Regions from separate parts of the Provencibacterium massiliense genome, predicted to be linked through region 3. Evidence: a T-box and tRNA genes for the amino acid it is inferred to sense, from the RefSeq annotation. Region 3 holds a T-box; the other regions hold tRNA genes.

What was found. A T-box is a leader RNA that pairs with one kind of tRNA and senses whether it is charged. The one in region 3 lies ahead of pheS (phenylalanine--tRNA ligase subunit alpha), so its partner is inferred to be a tRNA-Phe.
Region 1: it encodes a tRNA-Phe, which carries the amino acid that the T-box ahead of pheS (phenylalanine--tRNA ligase subunit alpha) is inferred to sense. The anticodon was not compared.
Region 2: it encodes a tRNA-Phe, which carries the amino acid that the T-box ahead of pheS (phenylalanine--tRNA ligase subunit alpha) is inferred to sense. The anticodon was not compared.

Annotation. Positions count from the first base shown of each region.
Region 1 is NZ_FWCH01000008.1:105,033-115,017, reverse strand. It holds gene B5477_RS01410 (amidohydrolase family protein) at 1-164, shown strand, start outside; gene B5477_RS01405 (secondary thiamine-phosphate synthase enzyme YjbQ) at 170-601, shown strand; gene frlD (fructoselysine 6-kinase) at 682-1,464, shown strand; gene B5477_RS01395 (sugar phosphate isomerase/epimerase family protein) at 1,491-2,321, shown strand; gene B5477_RS01390 (sugar phosphate isomerase/epimerase family protein) at 2,331-3,227, shown strand; gene B5477_RS01385 (DUF4867 family protein) at 3,429-4,091, shown strand; gene B5477_RS01380 (prephenate dehydrogenase) at 4,186-5,058, shown strand; tRNA gene B5477_RS01375 (tRNA-Val) at 5,171-5,246, shown strand; tRNA gene B5477_RS01370 (tRNA-Asp) at 5,299-5,375, shown strand; tRNA gene B5477_RS01365 (tRNA-Phe) at 5,533-5,608, shown strand; tRNA gene B5477_RS01360 (tRNA-Gly) at 5,636-5,711, shown strand; gene B5477_RS01355 (lactate utilization protein) at 6,064-6,705, shown strand; gene B5477_RS01350 (hypothetical protein) at 6,766-7,437, opposite strand; gene lysS (lysine--tRNA ligase) at 7,560-9,074, opposite strand; gene greA (transcription elongation factor GreA) at 9,213-9,689, opposite strand; gene B5477_RS01335 (hypothetical protein) at 9,957-9,985, opposite strand, start outside.
Region 2 is NZ_FWCH01000011.1:232,700-242,684, reverse strand. It holds gene B5477_RS04885 (DegV family protein) at 1-342, shown strand, start outside; gene B5477_RS04880 (hypothetical protein) at 401-976, opposite strand; tRNA gene B5477_RS04875 (tRNA-Cys) at 1,310-1,384, opposite strand; tRNA gene B5477_RS04870 (tRNA-Gly) at 1,438-1,513, opposite strand; tRNA gene B5477_RS04865 (tRNA-Phe) at 1,598-1,673, opposite strand; tRNA gene B5477_RS04860 (tRNA-Asp) at 1,727-1,803, opposite strand; gene B5477_RS04855 (hypothetical protein) at 2,077-3,750, opposite strand; gene mnmL (tRNA modification radical SAM protein MnmL/YtqA) at 3,825-4,772, opposite strand; gene B5477_RS04845 (hypothetical protein) at 4,853-5,785, opposite strand; gene B5477_RS04840 (glutamate-5-semialdehyde dehydrogenase) at 5,907-7,151, opposite strand; gene proB (glutamate 5-kinase) at 7,169-7,978, opposite strand; gene B5477_RS04830 (TspO/MBR family protein) at 8,234-8,713, shown strand; gene nagA (N-acetylglucosamine-6-phosphate deacetylase) at 8,767-9,888, shown strand; gene B5477_RS04820 (hypothetical protein) at 9,973-9,985, opposite strand, start outside.
Region 3 is NZ_FWCH01000012.1:754,187-764,171, reverse strand. It holds gene B5477_RS08715 (histidine phosphatase family protein) at 31-684, shown strand; gene B5477_RS08710 (cob(I)yrinic acid a,c-diamide adenosyltransferase) at 681-1,211, shown strand; gene leuB (3-isopropylmalate dehydrogenase) at 1,311-2,459, shown strand; gene B5477_RS08700 (DUF975 family protein) at 2,502-3,428, shown strand; gene B5477_RS08695 (hypothetical protein) at 3,485-3,784, opposite strand; gene B5477_RS08690 (IreB family regulatory phosphoprotein) at 3,932-4,177, opposite strand; gene pheT (phenylalanine--tRNA ligase subunit beta) at 4,257-6,638, opposite strand; gene pheS (phenylalanine--tRNA ligase subunit alpha) at 6,667-7,686, opposite strand; T-box leader at 7,770-8,030, opposite strand; gene B5477_RS08675 (DUF6106 family protein) at 8,147-8,689, shown strand; gene acpS (holo-ACP synthase) at 8,686-9,066, shown strand; gene B5477_RS08665 (NAD(P)H-hydrate dehydratase) at 9,047-9,922, shown strand; gene B5477_RS08660 (hypothetical protein) at 9,950-9,985, shown strand, end outside.

The sequences.
Region 1 (9,985 bases), on a different contig from region 3:
GGATTGAAAACATGTTCTCGGATAAGGTGATGTTCGGCTCGAACTCGCCGCGCTTCGGGGAAGAGGACATGAAGTACGGGCTCGAGAAGCTGGGGCTGCGGGAAAGAACGCTTGCGAAGGTCCTGGGCGGCAACGCGATGAAATTCTTAGGGATGGAGGACTAAAGGCCATGAAAATGAAACTGGACTCGTTTGAGCTGCGCACCAAGAACGAATTCGATATGATCAACATCACCGAGCGGGTACACAAATTTGTGGAGGAGAGCGGGATCGAAGAGGGGATGGTCTATGTGATGACCGCCCACACGACGACGAGTATCATCGTCAACGAGAGCCTGCCCTGCCTCGAGACGGACATCGAGGAGAAGCTCGAGGAGATGGTACCGAAGGACGCGCAGTATGCGCACAACCACTTCCTGCCGAGCTACGGTGCGACGGGCGGGAACTGCCCGGGACATCTGAAGAGCATGCTCTGCAACTACTTTGCGTACTTCCCGGTCAAGGACGGGAAGGTGGTGCGCGGCCGGGCGCAGGAGATCTACTTCGCCGAGTTCGATGGAATCCAGGACCGCACGGTCTACATGCAGGTGGTAGGGGAATAACCCTCCATTATTAAGATGAAAGACGGTTGCCGGAGCAGGGTCCAGCGCATTGGAGGGCCCGGCGGGAAAGGGAGGATAAGATGAAAGTAATAGCAGTGGGCGATGCGTGCATCGACCTCTACCAGAAGCTGGAGAGGTACTACCCGACCGGAAACTGCGTGGACTTCATCATCAATATTGCGAAATACGGCCTGGAAAGCGCCGTGGTCAGCGTGGTGGGCACCGACCGCTACGGGGACGAGATGATCGAGGTTTTAAAAAAATACAAGGTGGATTCCAGCCACATGCACCGCAAGGAGGGAAAAACCGCCGTGGCGCTGATGGACCTGATCGGGAATGACCGCCTGCACACCAGCTTTGACGAAGGGGTGCTCGAGGGGTTCGATCTGAGCGAGGAGGACTTGCAGTTCATCAAGGGCTACGATGTAATCCACGGGGTGATCTGGGGCAAGGTGAACCACCACATGCCCACCTTCAAGGAGTGGGGAAAGACGGTCGTCTACGACTTCGCCACCGACCTTGACGACCCGGAGATCGAACGGGTGCTGCCCTATGTGGACTACGGCTTCTTCTCCTACAAGCAGGACGACGCCTTCATCCGCGATTATCTTAAAAAGGCGCAGGCAAAGGGGCCGAAGGTGCTGATCGCGACCTTGGGCGAGCACGGGAGCATAGCCTATGACGGGAAGGAATACTACCTGCAGGAGGCACTGCCGGTGACGGTGGTGAACACCGTGGGGGCCGGGGACAGCTTCATTTCGGGCTACACCTACGGGGTGATTAAAGGGCAGGACGTGCCCGGCTGCCTGCGCACCGCCGCCGAGACCTCCGCGAAGATCATCCAGATGTTCGACCCCTATTGATTTGACGAGAAAGGCGGGATAAGCCAATGCCGAAGATCAACATCGAACGGGTGGCGGGGATGAACATCTGCTACCACCTGTTTACCACCGAATATTTCCTCGATTCCCTCTGCCGGCTGGGGATGAAGAGCGTGGAGTTCTGGGGCGGATATCCGCACCAGTTCATCAGTGAAAAATCCTATCCGCCGGTGAAAACCATCCGCAGGATGATCGAGGAGCGGGGATTAAACCTCATCTGCTATACCCCCGAGCAGATCCAGTATTACTACAACATCGCGGCCAGGGAGGACGACATCCGCGAGGACAGCGTCGAGCATTTCAGGCGGTGCATCTATGCCGCCGCCGAGATGGGCGCGCCCAAGATGCTCATGACCTGCGGCTGGGGCTACCAGGACGAGGACCGCGAGGAGGCCTGGAAGCGTTCGCGCGAGTCGCTGCATAACCTCGGCGAATACGCTGGGAAGATGGGGATCATCCTGGCGCTGGAGAACCTGCAGCAGGTGGAGAGCAACCTGATCTATACCCTGCCGCAGCTGAAAAAGATGCTCGACGAGCTTCAGTGCCCTGCCTTCAAGGCGATTGTGGACACGGTGCCCATGCACCTGGCTGGTGAGACGATGAAGGACTACATCGAGGCCTTCGGGGACGACCTGGTGCACACCCATCTGGTGGACGGCAACCCGACCGGGCACCTGGCCTGGGGCGAGGGCGAGCTGCCGCTGGACGAGGACGTGCAGACGCTCTGCGACCTTAGCTACAAGGGGACCATGTCCTTCGAGGTCTGCGGCGGGAACAACTTCGACCCCGAGGGCGAGATGAAGAAGAGCTTCACCCGCATAGGGCCGTATCTTGGCTAGGAGGGCGATATGAACAAGCTGAAATTTGAGCAGTTCGCCATTGGGAGCTTTCATTACCCGCGCTATCCGCTTTGCTATTTCCTCGATTCGGTGCAGCGGCTGGGGGTAAAAAACATCGAGCTCTGGGGCGTGGCGCCGCACCTCTATGTGGACGACCTGACCGGCGCGGACGTAAAGGCCATCAAACGGGAAATCGATGCGCGGGGGCTTCGGCTCATCTGCTACTGCCCGGAGCAGAACACCTATCCCTTCAACATTTCGAGCACCAACAAGGCCCTGCGCGAGCGCAGCATTGCCTTTATGGAGCGCTCGATCGTACTGGGCGCGCAGCTCGGCGCCCCGACCTTCCTGCTCTGCCCGGGGACCGGGTTCTTAAACGAGGACCCCGGGGAGGCCTTTAAGCTCCTGTGCGACGCCGCGCAGCGCCTGCTGCCCACCGCGCACCGGGAGGGGGTCACCATCGTGGCCGAGACTCAAACCTGGCACGACTGCAACATCCTGCACACCGCGGCCGACCAGCGCCGTCTGCTCGACGAGGTGAACGACCCGGCCTTCAAAGCCATGCTGGACGTCAGCCAGATGACGATCTACGGCGACACCATCGCGGACAACCTGCAAATTTTGGGCGACGACATCCGGCATATGCACCTCACCAGCTCCTACAGCGATTCGCTGGACCTGACGCTGCAAGGGGACGCGCTGCGCCAAAAGTACCCGGACGGGCGGCCGCTGAGCACACATATCGGTTTTCGGGCCGGGAACAACCCCATCATCGACTACCTGCGTCAGATGGGAGAGGGGGGTTACTCCCACTACATCAGCCTCGAAATCTGCGCGCGGGAGTGCTTCGGCGACCCGGAGTTCTATGCGCGCGAGGGGCTCGAGATGATGAAGCAGGCACTCTAAGCAAGCTTACTCATTACTATCTCCATTTTATTTTCCGGCCGTCCCGGGACGGCCCTGCCCGGTTCTGAGTGGAACCGGGCGTCTTTTTATCCTTACGGGGGCCCGCTTTCGGTTGACAGCGGGTAGCGCATGTTGTACACTAAGAGGGACAAATCAGCCGCCAGAAGGCTATGCTGAAATACAGAATACGGGGTGGTCAAAATGGATATCAAAGAGTTGCAGCGCCTGAATCCGGACAAGAAGATTTATTCGATCGACGACGAGGCTTATAAGCCCTACGGCCGGGTGCTGGGCGACGTGTGCGTCAAGGACCTGGTGGAGTACATCGACAAAAACATCGAGATTCCCGCCTCCGGCAGCAAGTATGTGCCGAGCGTGCCCGAGCTCGAGGCATTCGATTGCGTCAAGAAGATCGAGGACCTGGTCTATGGCCAGATGGAGGTCGAGGCCGGCTACTGCGCGGGCTACAACGACGTGCTGGGCGGGCTGGAGTTCCATCAGGGCAGCGAGGTGGCCGTCACCACCACCGACACCCTCTTCATCGTGGGCAAGAAGCAGGATATGTCCGACGAGGGCGACATCGACGGGAGCAAGCTCGAGTACTTCTACATCAAGCGCGGCCAGGTCGTGGAGATGTATTCCACTACCCTGCACTACTGCCCGGTCCATGTGGACGATAACGGGTTCTTCACCCTAGTCATCCTGCTCAGAGGAACCAACACCGCGCTGGACCATCCGAGCGCGAACAAGCTCTTCACCAAGAAAAACAAAGGATTTATCTGCCACACCTCCAACACGGCGAAGATCGAGGCCGGTTCCTATCCGGGGCTCAAGGGCGACCTGATCAAGATCAACCTGAAATAAGCCGGGACAATGCTCTTATGCCGCGGGCGGGTACCTTTCGGGTATCCGCCCGTTTGGGGTTTTTTCGGGTGACGGGAAAGGAATGGTGATCAACATGGAGAGACGGTTTCACACGGTGGGGATCGCGGGCCTCGGGCTGATCGGCGGCTCGCTGGCGCTGGCGCTGCAGCGCCTGGGCGGGATCACGGTCTGCGGCTACGACCTCGACGGGGATACCCTCGAAGCGGCGAAGCGCGCGGGTGCGATCGTGCGGGCCAACGAAGGACTGGAGGAGTGCGACCTTGTGGTGGTGGCGCTCTATCCCGGCGCGGCGGTGCACTTTGTCGGGGAGCATATCGCGGAGCTTCGCCCGGGCACGGTGGTGGCCGACTTCTGCGGGATCAAGCGCTTTCCCTGCGCGGTGCTCGAGCCGCTCTGCCGCGCGCGGGGGCTGTATTACCTCGGCGCCCACCCGATGGCGGGCAAGGAGATCAGCGGCTTTGCGGCGGCCGACGCGAACCTTTTTCGCGGCGCGAGCCTGATTCTGACCCCGACCGAGGAGACCGATCCGGCGGCGCTCGCCGCCTTCCAGGAGCTGTGCCGGGAAGTGGGCTTCGGCCGCCTGGTGCGCAGCACCCCCGAGGGGCACGACCGGATCATCGCCTACACCTCGCAGCTCGCGCACATCCTCTCGAGCGCCTACATCCAGAACCCGCTCTCCAGCGACTTTAGCGGCTTCACCGGCGGCAGCTTTCAGGATTTGACCCGGGTGGCGCGGATGAACGGCGAGATGTGGGCCGAGCTCTTTGAGCGCAACCGGGATATGCTCATCGAGCAGATCGATGAACTGACCCTGAAGCTCGGGGAGTACCGACAGGCGCTCGAGAATGAGGATTCGCGGGCGCTTTGGGCGCTGATGGAGCAGGGGACCGCGATCAAGAACCGGCTGCTGGCGGGGGCCAGCGACCCGAAGTGGGAAGAGGTCTGATCCTCTGCGCCGGCCGCGAAAAAGAAGTAAAATTTTGCGGACAAGGTGTTGACAGGGCGGGATTTTTATCGTATAATTATTAGCGTTGTCGGTATGAATCGGCAGCGGTTGCGGGAGCATAGCTCAGCTGGGAGAGCACCTGCCTTACAAGCAGGGGGTCACAGGTTCGAGCCCTGTTGTTCCCACCAGCTAACAAAGGCTTCTGCCGCTGACGGTCGCACCGGCCTTTGTTAGAAATTTGGCCCGGTAGTTCAGTTGGTTAGAACGCTAGCCTGTCACGCTAGAGGTCGTGGGTTCGAGCCCCATCCGGGTCGCCAATTTTTCTTTTTGCACAGTCTTTGCCCCGGATGGGGCGAGAACAGGCCGACCGCTCGCAAGAGCGGGGAAATCGTGCCGGTGGCACGATTTTAGGCCGCGGGTAGAGCCCGTTTATCCGGGTCGCCAATTTGTTTTTCCTGCGCGCGGGCGCATCTTGCCTTTGTAGCTCAGTTGGTAGAGCAGAGGACTGAAAATCCTCGTGTCGTTGGTTCGATTCCGACCGAAGGCACCACGCCGCTGCTTGTGCAGCGGCGAACATGCGGGTTTAGCTCATCCGGTAGAGCGCCACCTTGCCAAGGTGGAGGTAGCGAGTTCGAGCCTCGTAACCCGCTCCAAAGCGCTTGTATTTTCTGCGGAAAATGCAAGCGCTTTTCACATTGTTATAAGCGCGAAGCGCTTCGCGGGCGGAACTAAGCTCCCCCTCGGACCACCTCCGGCCTTCGGCGGGAATAAGGGCAAGGAACGAAGGCAAGTATGTTTCATCTACAATGACCCAATGGCATAAATAAAAAACGATTTGCTTTTGCAAGTCGTTTTTTATTTATCTTGCCTTGACGGGGAGCGCAAAGATAAACCGTAAAGAATGGCGCCCCTTGAAGCAGCACCCTTTACATTTCCTGCCTTCCTATTTTCCTTATGATGTGTTATACTGTAGTCGATTAAATGGAGAAAGGAAGGGTCAAGGAAATGGATCAAAACGTCGAATTTATCCTCGAGCGCCGCGTGGAGCGCACGATGGAGGCCCTGGTGAAAAACCGGATGGAGGCCTACTACGCGCCGAGCGCCGGAAAGGCGAAGGAAGCGGTAATATCCCTCCTGAGAGAGGGGGCCGTCGTCAGCCACGGCGGGAGCCAGACGCTGATCGAGTGCGGAATCATCGACGAGCTGCGCAGCGGCAAATACAACTACCTCGACCGCAGCGCACCGGGGCTGAGCAAGGAGCAGGTGACCGAAATCTACCGGCGTTCCTTCTTCGCGGACTACTACCTCGGCAGCGCCAACGCCATCACCGAGGAGGGCGAGCTCTTTAATGTGGACGGCAACGGCAACCGGGTGGCCGCCTACATATACGGCCCGCAGAACGTCATCCTGGTCGCCGGGATCAACAAGATCGTGCCGGATATCGAGAGCGCGCTGACCCGTCTGCGCAAGATGGCGGCCCCGGCCAACGTCAAGCGGCTGGAGTGCGAGACGCCGTGCTTCCGCACCGGCGAGTGCATGAACTGCCACACGCCGGGGAGGATCTGCTGCGACTACGTGGTGCAGGGCTTCCAGCGGGTTCCGGGGCGGATCAAGGTGGTCCTGGTCGGAGAGCCGCTCGGCTACTGAGGAAAAGGAAAAAGCTGTCCGCTGATGGAATCAGCGGACAGCTTTTATTTTTGGTCGTGTTCAGCCTTCCAGCGCCTTGCGCTCGTTGAGGATATTGTCCAGCAGCTCGGTTTGGTACTGGTAGTTCTCCTTTGCCTTCTTGTTTTTCGACGCGGCATGGGTGTCCGCCGCGCGGAAGGTCAAAAAGAGGCTGTCGCCCAAGGCTTCGGTCAGCGGGTCGTCGCAGAAGACGGTATCCGAAAGCGGGATCTTGCGCCCGTCGTCGAAGGCTTTGTCGCTGTAGGCGCTCAAATCCACGAAGTTGAGCGGGTCGCCGATCATATCGTAGGCGTAGTCGTCCATGATCAGGATCATCGACTCGCCTTCGGTCATCTCCACCGAAAAGCGGGTCTGGGCCGCCATGAAGACCTGGGCGTTCATCCCGGTATCGTCGTCCTCGGGGAAGCCAATCGCCACCACGTCGACGTTGACCTTCCCGTCGCCGTCCCGGTCCACCTCGTACTGCTCGGCGATCTCGCAGAGGCGCTCGCGCTGCTCGTCGCTGATATAGGCCTTGCCCACGATGGTGATGGTCGAGTCGAACTTTTCCTTGGACAGGATGTCGTAGGCGAAGGAGACGAGCATGATGGCGGCCACCACGCCGATGATGGTGTGCCATTTAAAATGGTACCAGTAATTCTCAAACCACTTCTTGGTGCCGAATTTGGGTGGGCCGTTTTCCCACTTTTCCATAATGATAGCCATTCCTTTCTCGGGGAGAAGCGCCCGGGCAGCCGCAGAGAGCCCGGGCGCGGAATCCATGAGTTTGAATCAAAATAATTGCCGCGTGGAAAACACGTACCCTCTCTATAACCTCAGTTTTCGCGGGGCTTCATGGTCGGGAAGGAGATCACGTCGCGGATCGATGCGCTGTTGGTCAGCAGCATGACCAGCCGGTCGACCCCGATTCCGAGCCCGCCTGTCGGGGGCAGGCCGTAGGACAAAGCGTTCAGGAAATCCTCGTCGATGTCGCAGGCCTCGTCGTCGCCCGCCGCCTTGAGCGCCGCCTGATGCTCAAAGCGCTGGCGCTGGTCGATCGGATCGTTGAGCTCGGAGAAGGCGTTGGCGTACTCCCGCCCGGTGATGAACAGCTCGAAGCGCTCGGTGTAGTCGGGGTCGTCCTTCATGCGCTTGCTCAGCGGGGAGATGTCCACCGGATGGCCGGTCAGGAAGGTCGGCTGGACCAGCTTCTCCTCGCAGTACTCCTCGAAGAAGAGGTTGAGGATGTCGCCGATCCCGTGGCGCTCCTCGTATTCGAGATGGTGCTCCTTGGCAAGCGCGCGCGCCTGCTTGAGGGTGGAAACCCCGTTAAAGTCCACCCCGGCGTACTTCTTGACGCATTCCTTCATGCTGATCCGCTCGAAGGGCTTCTCCAGATCGATGGTCAGCTCGCCGTAGGGGATAACCGCGGTGCCGAGCACCTCGTGCGCGACCGTGCGGATCAGTTCTTCGACCAAGTCCATGATCCCGTTGTAGTCGGTGTAGGCCTGGTAGAGCTCAAGCATGGTGAATTCCGGGTTGTGGCGGATGGAAATCCCCTCGTTGCGGAAGACCCGGCCGAGCTCGTAAACCTTGTCGAAGCCGCCCACGATCAACCTCTTGAGGTGCAGCTCGAGGGCTATTCGCAGGTACATGTCCATGTCGTGCGCGTTGTGGTGGGTGATAAAGGGCCGCGCCGCCGCGCCGCCGGCCTGGGTGTGCAGCACCGGGGTCTCCACCTCGATGAAGCCCTTCCCGTCGAGGAAGGAGCGGATGGCGGTGATGATCCGCGAGCGCTTGACGAAGGTGTCCTTGACCTGCGGATTCATAATCAGGTCGACGTACCGCTGGCGGTAGCGCATTTCGGTGTCCTTGAGCCCGTGGAATTTTTCGGGCAGCGGGGAGAGGGACTTGGTCAGGAGGGTGACCTCCGTCGCCTTGATGGAAACCTCGCCCCGGCGGGTGCGGAACACCTCGCCCCGAACGCCGATGATATCGCCGATGTCCCAGTATTTCAGCTGGGCGAAGCACTCCTCGCCGATCATGTCGATCTTGACGTAGAGCTGGATCCGGCCGCTGGAGTCCCGCAGATCGAAGAAGCTGGCCTTGCCCATGTCCCGCCAGGCCATGATCCGGCCCGCCAGGGAGACGCTCTTGCCCTCGTACTCCTCGAAGTGCTCCTGGATGTCGTTTGCGTAGGCATCGGTTTTATAAGAGGTCTGCTGGAAGGGGTCCTTCCCCTGGGCTTGCAGATCGCTCAGCTTTTCGCGGCGCACCCGCAGCACCTCGGAAAGGGATTGCTCCTCGCTTTCCGGGGTTTGGTTCTGTAGCTCCTGGTTGTTCTCTGACATTACACAACACATCCTTGTCGTTTGGGGCGCTCGCCCACGTTTTAAAGCAGAGACACCTCTGCTGCCAATATCCCTTATTATAACAAAAAGCGGGCTTTTTGCAAAGCCCGCAAAGGATTTTCTTTGTAAAATCCGCTCTCAGATCGAGATTTCCAGGATTTCATACTGGACGGTGTCGCCCGAGGGGAGCTTGACGTCCACCTTCTCGCCGACCCCGTGGCCGAGCACGGCGGCACCCACCGGGGACTCGTCGGTGATGGTGTCCATGTCCGCGCTGCTCTCCACGGCGCTGACGATGCGGTAGCTCTCGATATCCCCGAATTCCATGTCCTTTATTTTAACGGTGGTGCCGATGGAAACTGTGTCGGTCGAGAGGTGCTCGTAGGAGATGACCTTGGCATTCTTGAGCTGTTCCTCCAGCTTTTGGATGCGGGCCTCCACTAACGCCTGCTCGTTTTTCGCCTCGTCGTACTCGCTGTTTTCCGACAGGTCGCCGAAGCCGCGCGCGACCCGGATCTTCTCCGCGATCTCCTGACGCTTTTCGACCTTGAGGTTCTCCAGCTCGTCAACGAGAGCCTGATAACTGGCGCTGGTCATGATGAGTTCTTTCGCCATGAACCGGTTCATTCCTTCCGTAGTCAGATTCGGCCCCCGCGCGGGAGCGCGGGAGCAGGACGGGCGGGAAGCGCAATTGCCCATCCCGCAAAAAAGGTCCGGCGGGAGGGATATTTGGCTCCTCCCGCGGACAATAAGAGTATTATATGCAAACCGGGAGAGGTTGTCAAGCTGTAAACGGTGAAATTATCTAAAAATTCACCTTTTTCTCGGTTTTGTTCTAGTATACCCGATGAAATTTTATATTTCGCGCAAAAGTATTCCAGCTTATTCCAAAATCCGTACCTGTTCCTGGT
Region 2 (9,985 bases), on a different contig from region 3:
GGGCGGATCAGCTCGGCCGCCGCCTTTGTGGGCGAGCTGCTGGGCCTGCGCCCGATCATCCACATGGTGGACGGCGGCAACAACGTACTCGAGAAGGTGCGCGGGGATAAGAACGTCGTCCCGCGGGTGTGCGCGCTCTGCCAGAAGGCGATCGCCGCGGGCGGGGAGTATATCATCGTGCGCGGGATGCTCGATGAGCCCGCCGAGGAGCTTTCTGCCCTGCTCGAGGAAAAGCTCGGCTATCCGCCGAAGGGGGTCTATACCATCGGAGCCTCGGTTTCAATCAACGCCGGCCCGAGGATCATCGCGGTGGTGGTGCGCGGCCAGAAGCGCCCTCAGTAAGCAAAACAAAAAAGGAGCTGCGAAACGAATCGTTTCGCAGCTCCTTTTGACTTTTTTGTTATCCCAGCTCGTCCTCCCCGGGATAGGGGTATCCGATCCGGCGCAGGAAGTCCGCCATCTGCCAGCAATCGGCATAGCCGTACTCGTCCCCCGCATAGGCCTTCCTCGCCTGCCTGCCCTCGAACATTTCGTCGGTCCAGAGTGTGAGGTAACGCTCCACCTCCCCGGCATGAAAGCCGCCGATATAACGTTCCAGCTTCTCGGCGTCCCCCGACCAGGAGTCGTATTCCTCCCGCTCCATCCCATCCTCCCAGTAGTCCGGGATGGGACAGAAGCGGTCCTTTTCCACGCCGCAGCAGAACAGCCGGTACATCCAGAGCGCCTCGTCATGGATATGCAGGTAGAGCACGGCGTCGCCGTCTTCCTGGGAGGCGAACCGCGCGAAGGCCTCGCCCTCGGCGCAATCCTCGTTGAGCAGGATGAAGGTGCCGCGCTCCCGCGCAAAGCACATGCATTCCTGCGCAATCAGGGCGCATTCGTCCTCCTGCGAGCGCTTCTCGAACCGTTTGAGCAGCTCTTTAGCCGCCGGCACCTCCTGCCGCGCCAAAACCACCGCTTCCAAGAATAATCCCATCTTGGCACCTCCGTCCAAAAGCTCCATTTCCCGCATCAAACGGGCTCTTTCCAGCTGTGCTTCCCTGTCCTTCATCGGGCCTCCATGTCTACATTCTATCATCTTTTTGTAATGGTTTCAATCTGTCAAGGGACGGTATTCCATCCGGCATGCCATTCTTCCCATCATCCCATAGCATAACCGGTTGCGGCAAGGCGTTCTATCAAGACTGTGTAAAATTTCGCCGGACCAATTCTGCTAAGCCGGGCGCCGGCCAGATGTTGACCACAGTTCAAATCTGGGGCGCCGGACAAAAATACGAGCGCCCTTCCTGTCGGAAGGGCGCTCGCTTTTTGGAGGCGCCGACCAGATTTGAACTGGTGAATGAAGGTTTTGCAGACCTCTGCCTTACCTCTTGGCTACGGCGCCAGATAAATTTTGAAAGCGCGCGCCACTTTATCATCTAAAGTGGCGCGGCTTTTTGGAGCGGGTTACGAGGCTCGAACTCGCTACCTCCACCTTGGCAAGGTGGCGCTCTACCGGATGAGCTAAACCCGCATGTGTTGCACCGCTTTGAGAGAACTTACCGTTTTCACATCCGCTATGTGCATTTTATATCAGCCTATGCGGCTAATAGACGATTGGTGCCTTCGGTCGGAATCGAACCAACGACACGAGGATTTTCAGTCCTCTGCTCTACCAACTGAGCTACAAAGGCAAATGGGCGGCCCAGGCTTCTCCTGAACCACAAGCTCTGCCATAAAAGAAAATTGGCGACCCGGATGGGGCTCGAACCCACGACCTCTAGCGTGACAGGCTAGCGTTCTAACCAACTGAACTACCGGGCCAGATAACTGCAAGACCTGACAAACGCAGGCTTCCAACATATAGAAAAACGCCTTTCAGCGACGAAATTTATTATACTATACCCTCGATTCGTTGTCAACCCGCTTTTACCAAATTTATCAGAAAAACCACTTTCGCAGCTCCCCTTTATTATATGCGCTCCACCACAAAAAAACACTGTGCCCAAAAAATTTTAAAACGCTGCTGCGGGAATTGCCTGCCACAAGGATAAAGCGGCCCCGGCGGATGATGTCCGCCGGGGCCGCTTTGATCATTTATCCGTTCTCGGCCTGCTTTTGGGTAAACTCCAAATTGTCGAAGGACACGGCGTGGATCACCCCGTCCCCGGTCTCGACATACTCGAGCGTCACCCGGTCCCCCTCCCTGGTGATGGCCAGCTCGTCGCTGACGGTGCTGTCCGCGATGAAGATCACATCCTGCTTGCTGTCCAGAATCAGCTTGTAAATCTCCTGCTTCTCGCTCTGCTCAGAGGCGATGCGCAGCACCGCGCCGGTGGCCTTCTCAGTTTCGGCCGATTCCTGCAGCGCAGCCGAGCTGCCGCCGTTGCGCAGCGCCTGGCTGTAATCCCTGCGCGCGTCGGCGATGGTCTCCCCGGTGCCGACGGTGGAATAGTTGACCACCGACACGAAGGCATACTGCTTGATCAGCCCCGCGTTGTCCTTGAGGGTCATGAAGTAGGTCGGCTGCCCGTCAAGGTTGATGATGATCGGGAAGGAGGCGTCATATTTGAGGTTTTGCACCTTCCCCTCGGCCGAGCGCTGGCCCATGTCCTCGGTCGCGCCGTTGATCTGGTAGCGGATGGGCTCCTTGGTCACCATATCCACCATCATGAAGCCGATGGCGCTCTCGTCCCGCCCGACGCTGGTGAGCCCGGTGAAGAGGTAGCAGTTGCCGCCGTTGTAGACGATGTTGTGCCCCTCGCTCTGGCGGAACTTGTCCTTGTCGGCAAAGTTAAAGATGCCGTGCACATAGGCGCCCTGGTTGTTGATCTGGTTGAGGATGAAGTCCTCGGGCTGCACCCGGTCCACCCACTCGGGCACGTCGGCGATGGAATACTTCTCCTTCTCCCCGGTGGTCGCGTTGACCACGATCACCCCGGTCGCCTCGGGCAGGGCAAAGCCCCGGCGGTTGCGGTAGGTGCTCACCACCCAGTAGGGCTGCCCGTTATCGTCAAGCTCGAAGGAATAGTCCACGATCCCCTCAAACAACGCTCCACCGAAGCGCACGTTGCGCTTGAGATCGTGCAGCAGGTAGCTGTTCGGCTGGATTTTGATCTTATGGTCCTCCACATAGCTGACGTCGTTGACGTTGGTGGCCGAAACGGTGATGTACCCCGCGCTGCCCGACATGTTGGTCAGCCACTTGAAGAAGCCGGAATGCTGCAGCGGCACCGCCCAGATCAGCTTGCCGTCCACCATCTGGATGGTCGGCTCGCCCAGGACCACCTGGCTGCCCAGCGAGGGCTTCTCGCCCAGCTTCTTGTTGGCCAGGTTATAGGCGAGCTCCTGGTCCACGATCGGCACCTGGGACATGTCCACCGCCTGGATGTCGCTGGAGAACTCCCGCTCCTGCACCTCGCCCAGCTGGTCGCGGTAAGCCCCCCAGCTGATCAGGGGGGAGGAGATGATCATCATGACCGCCAGGAACGCCCAGGGCGCCGCGATGATGAACTTGACGACTTTCGGAAACTTGCGCTTGGGCACATAGTTAAAGGGCCGCTGCGCCCCGCTCATCCCCGCCTCCAGCCGCTGGAAGGTGAACTCCCCAAAGTGGAAGAGCGCCCAGATCAGCAGATACAGCGAGATCACAAGAGCCCAGAAGATGGCTCCTTCGGAATAGAAGGGGCTCAAATTCACCGACTCCACAAAAACATAAAGGGCCAACAGCAGCGTGACCGCTCCATAAACGCCCAGTCTAACCTTTTTCACTTCTTTCCCTCCAATTAACGGATGGTAAACAGTATACCACATCTCGGCCGCCTGTGGGCCGATTTAACGAAAACTTAATACTTGGCCTGGTACCGGCAGCCCTGCACGCTGTCCCGGCGGCGCAGCTCCTTGTCGATCTCGTTGAGCACGCAGAGCTTTTTGCGGCTCCACTGCGGCCCCAGCAGCTCCCCGGGCGCGCCGTCGCCGGTCAGGCGCTGGATCACCGTCTGTGGCGGCAGCAGCTCGAGCTGGTCGCAGATAATGTCCACATATTCCTCCCTCGTGAGCAGCCGCAGCTCCCCGCGCTCATAGCGCTCGCCGATCACGGTGCCGCGCACCGCGTAGAGCAGATGGAGTTTGAGCGCGTCCACCCGAAGCTCCCCGACCTTTCTGGCGCTCTCGGCCATCATCCCCCGGTCCTCCCCCGGCAGCCCGTCGATCAGGTGGACGCAGACGGCGATTCCCCGCTCGCGCAGCCTCCAGAAGCACTCGAGGAACTCCTCCCAGGTGTGCTGGCAGTTGAGCGCCGCCGCCGTCCTGTCGTGGCAGGTCTGCACCCCGAGCTCGACGCTCAGGTCGGTGCGCCGGGCCAGCTCTCCGAGATAGTCCAACGCCTCGGGCGCGATGGCGTCCGGGCGGGTGGCGATACTGAGCCCCACCGTGTCCGGCAGCGCCAGCGCCGCCTCATAGAGCTCCCGCAGCCGCCAGAGCGGCGCAAAGGTCCCGGTAAAGGCCTGGAAGTAGGGGATGTACTTTGCCTGCGGCCATTTCTTCACCGTTCCCGCGCGCACCTGCCGCGCCTGCTGCGCGATGGTCAGGGCAGCGTCCCCGGCGAACTCCCCGCTGCCCGCGCCCGAGCAAAAATCGCAGCCGCCCACCCCCTTGGTGCCGTCCCGGTTGGGGCAGGAAAACCCTCCCGACAGCGGGATCCGGCAGACCTTGCAGCCGTAGCGGTGCCGCAGGTAATAGTCATAAGTGTGGTAGCGCTTGCCCCGGTCGGAGTAGGTGAACGCCTCCTGCATACTGCTCCCTCCCGGTTTTCTCCCTTGCACGATGCAGGCCGTTGATGAAATCAACGGCCTGCATCCCTTCATCCTTGTCGTTATTCTTCCGAAGAATCCTCAGAGGAACTCTCAGTGGAGGAATCCTCCTCAAAGCCGTCATCCTCCGGCTCATCGGAAGAGCTCTCCCCGGCGCTGGAGGAGCCGTCCTCCTGCGAGGAGGATGCCAAAGCCCCTTCCTCCCCTTCGCCGTAGACGCCGCCCTCTCCGTCCGGAAGCGTCTCGTCCTCCCCGACACTGGCGATCGCCCCGTCGGGAACCGAAGCCTCGGTCCCGTAGCCGACCTGCTTCTCGGGCGGCGGGTCCTTGATGGCGGTCAGCTGATAATGCTTATCCAGCCTTTTCAGCTCATAGATCATAAACTTGTGCGGGTCGGGCTCGGTCTTGTTCCCGGCGATGTCGGTGTTCCAGGCGGTGCCCGGCGGGATATATCCCACCAACAGGGAATAGGTGTCCCCGTCGCGGGTGATCTCGTCCACGCGCGGGGTATACAGCGCGCTGGCGCTCATGACCGGCACATGGTAGGCCTTGGTGGCCTCGTTGTACTCATAGGAGATGCCGAAGTCCGAGAAGGACTGGTGCTCGAGCTCAAGCTCGGGCCCGAACAGCTGGGTCGAGGTCACGTCCACGTCCGAGGAGGGGACGATCAGGTTGCCCTGCGCGTCGAAGGGATAGGTCTCCCGCTTGTCGCCGAGCATGGTCGCCCAGAGCGCGGCCTGCAGCACGGTGAACTTATCCAGCGTCGTCACGTCCTCGAAGGGCGGCGGGTCGAACATCAGCACCGGCTGGATGATCTTCTCAAACTTCTGCTTCTCCCGCGAATTATCGAGAATCTGCGAGGTCAGGTTGACGCCCAAAATGATCAGCGCCACCAGCCCTGCCGCGGCGAGGATGAGCACCAGCGCCCCGATGGGGGCGGCGGCCCTGTTTTTGCGCCGCCGGTGCACCTCGCGCAGAGAATTGTATTCCGTCATCGTCAATTCCTTTCGTGATACCGGTTTGCGGGTTTCCCCGCGACTACTAGCCAGTATACCACATTGGCGCGTATTCTTTCAAGCAAAGCCCTTAGAATTCACAAACGGTTCAAGTTTGCGCTCAGCGCACCTGCCCGCTGCCGAAGAGGATATATTTGTCGGTGGTCAGCTCCCGCAGCCCCATCGGCCCGCGGATATGCAGCTTCTGGGTGGAGATGCCGATCTCCGCCCCCAGCCCGAAGACCCCCCCGTCGGTAAACCGGGTCGAGGCGTTGACGTAAACCGCCGCCGCGTCCACCCTTGCCGTGAAAATTTCGGCGCTTTCATAGCTTTCGGTCACGATGCATTCCGAGTGGCCCGAGGAGTAGCGCGCGATGTGCAAAAGCGCCTCCTCCATGTTCTCCACCACCCGGCAGGCGAGGATGTAGTCGCCGTATTCGGTCTCCCAGTCCGTCTCGTTTGCCTCCTTGATCCCCGGCAAAATTTCACAGCTGCGCGCATCCCCGCGCCACTCCACGTTTGCGTGCGCCAGCGCCGCCTTCGCCGCCGGCAGGAAGCGTCCGGCAATGTCCCGATGGACCAGCACCGTCTCGCAGGCGTTGCAGACCGACGGGCGGGAGGTCTTGGCGTTGTCCAGGATCCTCACCGCCATCTCGAGGTCGGCGTGCGCGTCGATATAGGTGTGGCAGTTGCCCACCCCGGTTTCGATCACCGGGACGGTGGCGTTCTCCACCACCGTGCGGATCAGCCCGGCGCCCCCGCGCGGGATGAGCAGGTCGAGGTAGCCGTTTAAGGTCATCATGGCGTTTGCGCTCTCGCGGGTGGTATCCTCCACCAGCAGGATGCAGTCCCCGGGCAGGCCCGCCTTGTCCAGCGCGCCGCGCATGACGTTTGCCAGCGCGATGTTCGAGCGGATCGCCTCCTTCGAGCCGCGCAGCAGGCAGACGTTGCCCGACTTGAGGCAGAGCGCCGCCGCGTCCACCGTGACGTTCGGTCTGGCCTCATAGATCATCCCGACCACCCCGAAGGGCACCTTGGTCTTAACGAGCCGGATCCCGTTTTCCAAGGTCCGCCCGCTCTCCACCACCCCGACGGGGTCCTGGAGCATGACGATCTCCTCCACCGCCGCGGCGATGCCCTCGATCCGCTCCCCGCTCAGCTGTAGCCTGTCGAGGAAGGCCTTTGTCATCCCGCGCTCGCGCGCGGCGGCCATGTCCGCCCCGTTTTCTTTTAAGATCGCGGGCGCGTTTTCGCGCAGCGCCGCGGCGATCGCCCGCAGCGCCCCGTTGCGTTTTTCCGCGCCCGCGCAGGAGAGGACCCTGCTTGCGGCCTTCGCGCGCTTGCCCAAGCTGATTAAATCCACCATTTCAAAGCCCTCCTCGTCTAGGCCGTCACATTTTCCGGTTTTGCCTGCCTGCTGTAAAAGCGTGTTCCGACCGACTCCCCTTCGAGCAGCCGGTAGATCAGCGCCGGGTCGGTGCCCGACATCACCACCGTGTCGATCCCGGCTTCCCCGGCGACCTCGGCGGCATGAATCTTGGTGATCATCCCGCCGGTCCCCCGCGCGCTGCCCGCGCCGTGGGCGATCGAGAGGATGTAATCGTCGATCTCGGTCACCGCCCGGATCAGGGTGGCGTCGGGGTTGGTGCGCGGGTTGTCGGTATAGAGCCCGTCGATGTCCGAAAGGATGATGAGCAAGTCGGCGTCGCACAGGGTGGCCACCACTGCCGAAAGGGTGTCGTTGTCTCCGAATTCGATCTCCTCGACCGCCACCGTGTCGTTCTCGTTGACCACCGGGATCACCCCATACTCCAGCAGGCGGGAGAAGGTGTTGCGGCAGAGCGCGCACCGCCGCTCGTCCTCCACCACGTCCCGGGTGAGCAGCACCTGGGAGATGACGTGGTTGTATTCGGAAAATTGCCGGTCGTAGATGTACATCAGCTCGCACTGGCCGATGGCGGCGGCCGCCTGCTTGGAGCGGGTGTCCGACGGGCGCTCCTTGAGCCCGAGCTTGCCCACCCCGACACCGATGGCGCCCGAGGTGACCAGGACGATCTCCTTGCCCATATTTTTGAGGTCGGCCAGCACCTTGACGAACTGCTCGATCCGGCGGATGTTGATCAGCCCGCTCGGATGGGTGAGCGTCGAGGTTCCGACCTTGACCACGATCCGGTTTGCCGCTTTGATTTCCATTTCACTCAAACTCCCCTTAAGCTCGCGCCCGCGCGCGGACCGGCCGCGGCCCGGGCGAAAAATGGCCTCTGCCATAAAAATGCTGTAATGGCCGTCATGCGGCTATTATAGCATACACCGCTTTGCGTTTCATCCCCTTTTTTCCGATTTCCTGCATTTCTTCCTCTTTCGCGCCGGCGCGCGCATATAATCGGGGCGTTGGGTTCATATATTTAGAAGGTAACCAGCAAAGCAATTTTTGAGGGGGTCTGCCCTGTGGGCGTCATCAAACTGCGTGAACTTCTGCTTTCCCTGGCCGCGTCGGCCGCCGCCTCGCTGCTCGGCACATTGCTCGGCGGCGATATGTCAAGCGCCTACCATGCCATGAACCTGCCCGCCCTGGCTCCGCCGGCGGCGGTCTTCCCCATCGTCTGGACCATCCTCTATGTGCTGATGGCCCTCGCGCTGTACCATCTGCTGATCACCCCGCAGACCGACTACTACCTGCGGCGCAGCACCCTGGTGCTCTATTTTTCGGGGCTTCTGCTCAGCGCCCTGTGGCCGGGCGCCTTTTTTAGGCTCGGGCAGTACACCCTCTCCTTCTTTATGATCGTGGCCATGATCGCGCTGGGGGTGCTCACCGTCACCCGCATGCGCCGCATCTGCGAGCGCAGCGCCTGGCTCTACCTGCCCTACCTCGTCTGGCTGGTCTATGCGCTCTATCTGTGCTATGGGGTGGCGCGGCTGAACCGTTGATTATTTCGCCGCCATGATGTACACTAAGGAAAAGAGCAAAAGGAGAAACTCTCATGCTGTTAAAAAACGCGGAAGTATATCATACCGATTTTACCTTTCATAAGGCCGACATCCTGATGGAGGACGGCGAAATCAAGTCCGTCGCCCCCTCCCTCCCCGGAACGGGCGAGGACCTTGGCGGGCTGCGGGTGATCCCGGGGCTTTTGGACATCCATTCCCACGGCTGCGTCGGGTGCGACTGGTCGCGCGGGGGCGAGGACAATTACTACAAGATGGCCCGCTACTACGCCGAAAACGGGGTGACCTCCCTGCTCGCGACCACCATGTCCCTGCCGGCGGACACCCTCGATTCCATCATGCACGAGCTGCGCGCCTTCATCGCCGCCCCCCGCAAGGGCGCGAAGGTGCTGGGGATCAACATGGAGGGCCCCTTCTTCTCCAAGGAAAAGAAGGGCGCGCAAAACGAGGCGAACCTGATCGATCCGGACGTCGGCCTCTTCCGGCGGCTGCAGGAGGCTTCGGGGAACCATATCCTGCTGTGCGACATCGCGCCCGAGCTGCCCGGGGCCGAAGAATTCATCAAGGCGCTGAAGGATGAGGTGCGCATCTCTTTGGCCCACACCGCCGCTGGCTACGACACCGCCATGCACGCCGTCTCGTTGGGCGCGCGCCACGCCACCCACCTCTACAACGCCATGACCCCCTTCACCCACCGCTCCCCCGGCGTGGTGGGCGCCGTCTTTGACAGCGACATCGACGCCGAGATGATCTCGGACGGGATTCATCTGGACCCCGCCGTGGTGCGGATCACCTTTAAGGTGCTCGGGCCGGGGCGGATCGCGCTGATCTCGGACAGCATGGAGGCCTGCGGCATGCCCAACGGCATGTACGAGCTGGGCGGCCAGGCGGTCACCGTTAAGGACGGGCTGGCCACCATCGCCAGCGGCTCGATCGCGGGCAGCGCCACCAACCAGTTCGAGTGCATGCGCCGGGCCATCCGCTTCGGGGTGCGCGAGGAGGACGCCATCCGCGCCGCCACCCATTCCCCCGCCCGGATGATCGGGATGCAGGACAGGGTCGGCGTGATCGCCCCGGGAGCCGTCGCCGACCTGGTGGTGGTGGACCGGGATTATGACATCAAGGCCGTCTACACCGCGGGCGAGCGGCTCGCCTAAATACCATGAAACAATTGGGAGGCCAGCGTCAAAGACGCTGGCCTCCCTTTTTCAGCTTTCCGGACGGGACGCTTCCCCCGGCCCTCAGGCGTTCACA
Region 3 (9,985 bases):
GGTGATTTTTTGTTAACTTATAAGATACATTTGATCCGTCACGGCCTGACAAAGGGAAATGTCGGGGGAAAATACATCGGGCGCACCGATCTTCCACTCTGTGAAGAGGGCATAGAAGAGCTCAAAAAACTCAAAAACAAATATGAGTATCCCTCTGCCCAGATGGTGGTGAGCAGCCCCCTGAAGCGCTGTTTGCAGACGGCGGACATCCTTTATCCCGATCTCTACACCGAGAAATGGGAGGATTTCGTCGAGCTGGACTTTGGCGCGTTTGAGGGGAAGGGGATCGAAGAGCTGCAGCACGACGAGCATTTTTCCAAATGGCTGGAAAGCGGGATGCAAAATCCTCCGCCCGGCGGCGAGAGCGGCCTGGATCTGACCAAGCGGATCAGCGTGGGAATCAGCCGGCTCTTCAAAAAGATGATGGACGAGCAGCTCGGCTCGGTGGCGCTAATCACCCACGGCGGCGTCATTATGAACCTGCTTTACGGCATGGGGCTGCCCAAGTGCGAGATCTCCCAATGGGCGGTGGACAACGGCAAGGGCTACACCATCCTGATGACGCCGCAGTTCTGGATGCGCGACCGCGCCTTTGAGGTCTATGCGCCGCTGCCCTACGGGCTCAGCCAGGACGAGGTGCAGATGGATACGCTGCGCTTTACAAAGCCGGGGGAGAAGGCATGAACGAAAAAAAGGGCCTGATTCATCTTTATATCGGAAGCGGGAAGGGGAAGACCACGGCCGCGGTCGGGCTGTGCGTACGCATGCGCGGCACCGGACGGCAGGTGCTCTTCGCCCAGTTCCTAAAGGGACAGCCCTCCGCCGAGGTGGAGCCGCTGCGCCGGCTCGGGATCCAGGTGGAGCGCACCGACCCGGTCAAGAAGTTCATCAAGTCGATGAATGAGGAGGAGTACAGCGAGTGCTGCCGTTCCTGCCGCGCCCTGTTCGAGCGCGCGGAGCGTGCGCTGCAGAGCGGGGAATACGGGCTGGTGGCGCTCGACGAGGTGCTCGACGCGGTGGGGCACGGGATCATCGGCGAGGAGGAGCTCTTGCGGGCGCTGGAAAGCCGTTCCCCCACCACCGAAGCGGTGCTCACCGGCCGGAACCCCGGGCAAAAACTCTGCGAGCTTGCCGACTACATCAGCGATATGCAGGCTGTCAAGCACCCCTATCAAAAGGGGATCACGGCCCGCGCGGGAATCGAATATTAGATTGTTAGAAAATATTCACAGGTTGGTCTCATTTTCATCACCAACCGGCAATGTGAAGATGGCATTATAGTGAAGGATACATAGTAGGAGGAAGAGAAAATGGATATGAAAATCACAGTGCTCAAGGGCGACGGGATCGGGCCGGAAATTGTCGATGAGGCAATCAAGGTCCTCAAGGTGGTCTGCGAATGCGAAAACATCAACCTGACGCTCGACGAGCAGCTCATCGGCGGTGTCGCGATCGACAAGACCGGCGACCCGCTGCCGCAGGAGACCATCGACAGCTGCAAATCTTCGGACGCGGTGCTCCTGGGCGCGGTGGGCGGCCCGAAATGGGATGCCCTGCCGACCGACAAGCGCCCGGAAAAGGGGCTTCTGCGGATCCGTTCCGAGCTGGGGCTCTTCGCAAACCTGCGCCCGGCGCGCATATTCCCCGAGCTCTGCTCCAATTCTCCCTTAAAGGACAGTATCGTCCAGTCGGGCGTGGACCTGCTGGTGGTGCGCGAGCTTACGGGAGGGATCTACTTCGGCAAGAAGGGCAGCGAGCAGATTAACGGTGAGCAGTCCTCCTATGATGAAATGCGCTACAGCGAGCACGAGATCGAGCGGATCGCCCGCGCGGCCTTCGACGCGGCGGCCAAGCGCCACCGCAAGGTGACCTGTGTGGACAAGGCGAACGTGCTTGAGACCTCGCAGCTCTTCCGTTCGGTGGTCGCCCGGATCGGTGCAAAGGAATATCCGGACATCGAATTGAGTAACCTTTATGTGGACAACGCTTCGATGCAGTTGGTCAACAATCCCGGCCAGTTCGACGTTATCGTCACTGGAAACCTCTTCGGTGACATCCTCTCGGACGAGGCGGCCATGCTGACCGGCTCGATCGGTATGCTGCCCTCCGCGAGCCTGGGCGGCTCGGGCTTCGGGCTCTATGAGCCGATCCACGGCTCGGCGCCGGATATCGCGGGCAAGGGGATCGCAAACCCCTTGGCGACCATTCTGTCGGTGGCCATGATGCTCAAGCACACCTTCCAGATGACCATGCACGCCAAGGTGATCGAGGCGGCGGTCGAGGAATCGCTCAGCGTCCTGCGCACTCCCGACCTGATGCCGGCCGAGGAGGAGCCCGCACACAGCCTGGGCGGTTACATTACCGAGGTGTTCGGCACCCGCACCGGGTTGGAAACCGCCACCACCGGGGAGCTGGGCGACTTTGTCGCCAACGAAGTGCGCCGCGCGCTCGAAAAATAAACACGGTACCGTTTTCCGAACAAACATAGGAAGTGATTCACAATGAGTGTCCGTAGCAAGATTAAGTCCAACGCCAAGAAAGCGGTCTCCCAGAATTTTGTCAAGACGCTGACCGTCACAATTATCCTCTTTTGCATTGTGCTGCTCTACATCGTCCTCGTGATGATGGCCAACACGGTAATCGAGCTGCTCTCCTCCACGCTGGCGCTGCCGGGTATTCTGCGGGGTTGGGGCTACGTCTCCTCGCCCGCGGTGGTGGGCGCTTCGCTGCTGCTTCAGCTGATCCTCTTTTCCCCCCTGATGGTCGGCGCGGCCCGCTGGTTCTATCGGCTGATGGGGCAGGAGGGGAGCGACGTGTTCGACCTGTTCGAGTTCTTCTCCAGCTTCCGGCAGTATTTTGGTTCCTTCTGGCTGGAGCTCAATCTTACGCTCCGCTCCTTTCTTTATACCTTCCTCTTTACGCTGGTCCCCGTCGTGATCGTGGGGTTGGGGTCCTTCCTGGTCACCGGGGAATTTGGGAAAGCCATGGGCGGTCCGGCCGCTACCCTGGTGGGATCGATGCTCCTGATCGCCGGGGTGGTACTCCTGATCGTCAGCGCGATCTTTTCCTGGATTTTCCTCAAGCGCTATTTCCTGGCGCGGTATCTTTACAGCGGTGGGGAGTGTACGGCACGGCAGGCCATTAAACAATCTGTATATTTTATGCGGGGACGCAAGACCGAGCTGTTCTTCTTCGATCTGACCTTTTTGGGATGGTTTCTCGCCTGTGTGTTGATCGTGCCGTTCTTTTATGTCGCGCCCTATTATATGAGCTCCTGCGCGCTCTACGCGCGGTATTTGATCGAGTATGGACACCGTTACCAGCAGGCGGCACCGCAGCCGCAGCCGACCAAGGAGTTCGACTGCGCCCCGGACGAAGCGGCGGGGGATCCGGAAGAGCCGCAGTCCGGTGAAGCGCAGCCGCAATAGGAAATACAAAAAAAGAGGACCGCGGGGAATTCCCTGCGGTCCTCTTTAAATATCCATTATTTCTCTTCGAGATACCGGGCCAGCCAGATGGAGGCGATATTGAGCGCGTTATAGAGCCCGTTTTTTTCGGTCTTTTTGACGATCCGCTCCTTCGGGCCGTGGTTGGGGTTGGTGGAGAGGAGCTGCACCGAAACGCTGCCCGCCATCTGCACGCCGTCCAATTCGGTGGTGGAGAGGACTTGAAGCAGCGCCACGTACCGGTCCGCCATGCTGCCATAGTAGATGGTGTTCCCGCAGCGCACCAGCGGCTTGCCTTTATACGTCATCATCTGCGATTTCTCTTTGGTTTGTGCCATTGATACCGACCTCCTGTTATTCCAAACGATCCGTGATTGCGGATAGGTGTATGCCTAAGTTATTATTATATCATAGTATGGGAAATATTACAACCACTTATCCGGCTCAAAAGAAGGGCTCTCCTGAACGGAGAGCCCTTCTGTCTGTTAATCGTCGAGATAGGATTTGACCAGAAGCTGCAGCAGCTCGTCCCGGTCGATCCGCCGGATCAGGCTGCGCGCATTATTATAGGTCGTGATATAGGTCGGATCCTCGGAGAGGATGTATCCCACAATCTGGTTGATCGGATTGTATCCCTTTTGCCGCAGGGCATCGTATACGGTGGTCAGGATTTCCTTGACCTGTTTTTCCTTGTCCTCATGGATGGAAAACGATATGGTTGGCTCATGCATGACCATCACCTCACAGTGTTAGGATACATCAAATCAGCGTTTTTTTCAAGTAAACGTTCTGTGAACAAGCCCTGGGAGCTTATGCGCGTAAAGTGACGCCCAGCTGGGAGAGCGCCTTGAGGGTGCGCTTGACGGCAGCGTCGGCTTCCTCGTCGGTGAGGGTGCGGTCCTGCGCGCGCATCGAGATGGAGTAGGCCACGCTCTTCTTGCCCTTTTCGATCTGGGCGCCCTGGTAGACGTCGAAGAGCTTCACACTCTCCAAAACGCCTCCGACCGAGGCGCGGATCGTCTTTTCCAGCGTCGCCACCGGCATGCCCTCGTCACAGATCAGCGCGAGGTCGCGGCTGGAGGCGGGGAACTTGGGCAGCGGCACGAAGGTTTTTTCGTGGTCGCGGTTTTCGTACAGCAGGTCCACGTCCAGCTTGGCCGCATAGACCCGGGTGCCGATCTCATAGTTGAGGCAGACGCGGGGATGCACCTCGCCGATCACGCCGCAGACCTGCCCGCCGACCAGGATTTCGGCGCAGCGCCCGGGATGGAAGGAGGGATCGTCCTCCTTCTGGACGAAATCGTAATCCTTGACGTCCAGCGCCTCCAGCAACGTTTCGACGGCGCCCTTGATGGCGAAGAAGTCGTAGCCGTCCTGGTAGCACCCCAGGGTGATCTGCTTCTTTTCGACCGGAAGCTGATCGTCGCCGGTGGGGGTGTACTCGGTGCCGATCTCGAAGAGGAGCGCGGACTGGTTGCGATTGTTGTAGTTGCGCGAGAGGGTCTCGAGCATCGAGGGCAGGGTGGTGGTGCGCATGACACTGGTGTCCTCGCCCAGGGGGTTGAGGATCTTCAAAGAATCGCGCTCTTTGCACTGTGCCGGCAGGCAGATCTTGTCGTAATACTTCGGGCTGATGAAGGAATAGGTGATGATTTCGCTGAGCCCCTGGGCGAGCAGGGTGCGGGAGACGACGCCCTCAAACTTCTGACGCTCGGTGAGGTGGCCCTGCGCGCTGCCGCGCAGCGTGGTGGTCGGAATATTATTATACCCATAAAAACGCGCGATTTCCTCGGCCACGTCCGCTTTGGTCTCGATGTCGGCCCGGAAGGAGGGGACGGTGATGACACCGTTTTCCACCTTGAAGTCGATGGCGCGCAGGATGTTTTCCATCTCGCCGGTGGGAATCTCGATTCCGAGGAACTCGTTGATCCACTCGGGGGTCAGCGGCAGAGTGCGCGGCGTGTGGTCGGCGTTGTCCACGTCGATCATTCCCCCGACGACCTCTCCGGCGCCCAGCAGCTCGACCAGCTCGCAGGCGCGCTGTACGGCCGGGATACAGGTCTCGGGGTCGAGCCCCTTCTCGAACCGGGAGGAGCTTTCGGTGCGCAGCCCCAGCTTTTTGGAGGTGGTGCGGATCGAGCTGCCCTTGAAGCAGGCGGACTCGAAGACGATCATCTCGGTGTCGTCTGCGATCCCGCTGTACTCGCCGCCCATCACGCCGGCGACGGCCGAGGGCTTTTCGCTGTCGGCGATGACCAGCATCTGCTCGTCCAGCTTGCGTTCGATCCCGTCCAGGGTGGTCAGCGTCTCGCCGGGGCGGGCGTTACGCGCGATGATCTTGCCGTCCTTGACGTACTTGTAATCGAAGGCATGCATCGGCTGGCCGTATTCGAGCATGACGTAGTTGGTGATGTCCACGATGTTGTTGATCGGACGCACGCCGCTTGCGCGCAGCCGCTCGCGCATCCAGCGCGGGGAGGGCCCGATCTTGACATTCTTGACCATGCGCGCCACGTAGCGGGGGCAGAGCTCCGGGCTTTGCACTTCGACGCTGAGAAGGTTTTTGATGTCGTCCGTTTCCTTCTGCACCTTCGGCTGCGGGGCCACGAAGGGCACCTTGTAGGTCGCGGCGGCCTCTCTGGCAAGTCCCAGCACCGACAGGCAGTCCGGACGGTTGGAGGTGATCTCGAACTCGACGCAGGTGTCGTCGAGGCCGATCACCGGACGGATGTCGTCCCCCGGCTTGCCCTCGCAGTCCTCGCCCAGCAGGAAAATGCCCTCTTCTGTGCCGTAGGGGAAGTCGTGCAGGGTCAGCGCCAGCTCGGGCAGCGAGCACATCATGCCGTTGGAGAGCTCGCCGCGCAGCTTGCCCTTGCGGATTTTGACACCGTGGGGCAGGGTGGAGCCGTCGAGCGCGACCGGCACCAGGGCGCCGGGCACGACATTGTCGGCGCCCGTCACGATCTGGATGGGCTGCTCCTGGGCCACGTCGAGCATACAGACCACCAGCGAATCGGCATTCGGATGCTTTTCGACCGAGAGGACCTTGCCCACGACGACCCTGGAAATCTCGCTGCCTTCGACGGTATAGCCCTCGACCTTGGAGCCGGACATGGTCATCGCTTCGCAGAAATCGTGGATCGGCGCGTCTATTTTCACATAATCGGAAAGCCACTTCATCGATAAATTCATGTTCGTTCTTCCTTTCCTTATCTTTAGACTAGAACTGCCCGAGGAACCGCACGTCGTTTTCATAGAACAGGCGCAGGTCCTTGATGTTGTAACGGCGCATCACGATCCGTTCGAGCCCCATCCCGAAGGCGAAGCCGCTGTACTCGTCCGGGTCGATCCCGACGTTTTGCAGCACCTTCGGATGGACCATGCCGCAGCCGAGGATTTCGATCCAGCCCTCGCCCTTGCACAGGCTGCACCCCTTGCCCTGGCACTCGAAGCACATGATGTCCATCTCGGCGGAGGGCTCGGTGAACGGGAAGTGGTGGGGCCGAAAGCGCACCACCGTCTCGGGGCCGTAAAGCTCCTTGACGAAGATTTCCAAGGTCCCCTTGAGGTCGGCCATGGTGACCCCTTTGTCCACCACCAGGCCCTCGATCTGGTGAAAGATGGGGGAGTGGGTGGCGTCCACCGCGTCCGAGCGGAAGACCCGGCCGGGCGCGATCACCCGCACGGGGGGCTTTTGCTGCTCCATCACCCGAATCTGCACCGGGGAGGTCTGGGTGCGCAGCAGGATATTGTCAGAAATATAGAAGGTGTCCTGGGTGTCCCGCGCCGGGTGGTCCTTCGGGAGGTTGAGCGCCTCGAAGTTGTAGTAGTCGGTCTCCACCTCGGGGCCCTCGGTGATCGAGAAGCCCATTCCGAGGAAGATGTCCTTCACCTCGTCGAGCACCTGGTTGATGGGGTGCTGCTTGCCCAGCGGATGGCGGGTGCTGGGCAGGGTGACGTCCAGGCGCTCCTCGCGCAGACGGCGCTCCAGCTCCTGTTCCTTAAGCTGGGAGATGCGGGAGGTGATCTCGGTTTCGATCTTGGCGCGGATTTCGTTGGCCAGCTGGCCGATCACCGGCCGCTCCTCGGCCGAGAGGGAGCCCATCTGTTTCAGGATGTTAGTCAGCTCCCCCTTTTTCCCGAGAAAGCGCACCCGGATCTCGTCGATCTCCTTGAGGCTCTGCGAGCTTTCCAACGCCTCGTGTGCAAGGTTGCGGATGTTTTCAATTGCCTGTTTCATGAGGACAATTCTTCCTTTCTGTGTTTTATTTAGCCGGATATTTAAAATTGGGAATATACGAAAAAACGGCCCTTCATCCCTTATAGAGGGACGAAAGACCGCATATAAGCGTCTTCCGCGGTACCACCCGCTTTTTTGCCCAAAAAGGCAAACACTTTGCCGGGAGCCGACACTCCCGCCGTCCTGTAACGGGGCGAACCGTCGCGGCCTACTGAAACCATTGTCCGTTGAGCCGCGCCACTCGTGGGTGAACTTCGAGACAGATCCCCCTGGGCGGCTTTCAGCACTGCCGCGCCTCTCTGAAAAGGGGAGGGGTGTCCTACTCTCCCAGTCAACGTGTTTATCGCTGTTGGACAATATTTTAGCACAAAATTTGGGCGGGTGCAAGAAGAAAAGTAATTGAACGGGCTCTTTTTCTATGTTATACTAAACCTTAACAGACAAGTGGAGGTTATTTGCTATGTCCGATACATTTATGGAGTATTTAATCAAAAAACGTTCTACCCCGCGGGACCTTCTGCTGAAAGTTTTGATTATCCTGACCGGGATCGCACTGGTGTTCGCGCTCTTCTTCCTCTCGCCCCTACTCGGCTTCTTCTCGATGTTCGGGTACCTGGCCATCGCAGGAGCGGTCTATGGGATGTGGTATCTCGTCACCGCGATGAACGTGGAGTTCGAGTATGTGCTGACCAACGGCGACATCGATGTGGACAAGATCATCGCCCAGCGCAAGCGCAAGCGCCTGGTCTCTGTCAAATGCTCCTCCTTCGAGGAGCTGGGCAAGTATAAGGCGGCCGAGCACCAGAACAAGACCTATCAGACCAAGCTGATGGTTTGCAGCAATCCCGAAGACCCCGAAGTATGGTACGCGGTCTTCAACCACGCCAAGCTCGGGCGTACCCTGCTGGTCTTCAATGCGAGCGAGGCCATGCTCGAAAACATGAAGAAGTACCTTCCCCGCCAGCTTGCCTTCGAGGTCTTTGTCAAGAGGACGGCGCAATGATCGCGGTCGGCACCGACATTTTAGAGATCGAAAGGATGGAAAAATCCTTAAAGAACCCTCGTTTTTTAACGAGGGTCTTTTCTCATGCGGAAATCGAGTGGCTCAGGGAAAAGAATTTCCCGGCCCAGTCCGCCGCCGGGAATTACTGTGCCAAGGAAGCCTTCTCCAAGGCCCTGGGCACCGGGGTGCGGGGCTTCTCTCTCAGCGAGGTCTCGGTGCTGCGGGACGAATGTGGGAAGCCTTACCTGCTGCTGGAGGGAAGAGCCAGGGAAAAAGCGGCCGGGCGCTCTTTTTCGGTAAGTATCAGCCATTGCCGGCGGTATGCCACCGCCGTGGTGGTGATGGAGGAGGATCGAAATGCGCACGCTGCTGGATGAAAAAACCGTCTATTCGCATATTCCGCCGAAAGCGGACGATCTGCACAAGGGGAGCGCCGGGAAGCTCTACCTCGTCGCCGGGAGCCGCAGCTTTCGCGGCGCGGCGGTACTGGCGACTATGGGTGCGCTGCGCAGCGGCTGCGGCTATGTCTCCCTCGCCTCCACGCCCGAGGTGTGCAACAACATATCCCACCACCTGATCACCCCGACCCTGAGCGTACTGCCCGAAAACGCCGAGGGGCGCATCTCCCGCTCGGCGGCGCAGACCGTCCTGCGCGAGGCCGCCGGATACGGCGCGATGGTGCTCGGCTGCGGATTGGGGCTGGACGCGGACACCGAAGCCCTGGTGCGCGGGGTGCTTCCGCATTTTGAGGGCCCGTTGGTGCTGGACGCCGATGGCATAAATGCACTGGCGCACGGCATAGATATACTACGGGAAGCACCGGCAAAGGTGATTTTGACCCCGCACGAGGGCGAGATGGCCCGGCTGTGCCGCAGTACGATCGAGGCGGTCCACCGGGACCGCGAAGGGGCCGCGCGCACGCTGGCAAAGGATTACGGCGTCTGGGTGGTGCTCAAAGGCCCGCACACCCTGATCGCCTCGCCCGACGGGCAGCTGCTGGAAAACACCAGCGGGAACAGCGGCCTTGCCAAGGGCGGCAGCGGCGACATCCTCAGCGGGATGATCGGTTCTCTGCTCGCTCAGGGGCTCGATCCGCTCTGGGCCGCGGCTTGCGGGGTCTATCTGCATGGGGCCGCGGCGGACCTGACTGCCCGCCGGATGTCCCGCTACTGTATGCAGCCGCCCGACCTGCTGGACGATCTTCCCGAAATTTTCATCAGAAACGGCCGCTGAGGGCCTGTTCCGTGAGGGGAGTACTCTATGCGCAAACTGAAAACGAGGGGACTGATTCTGCTG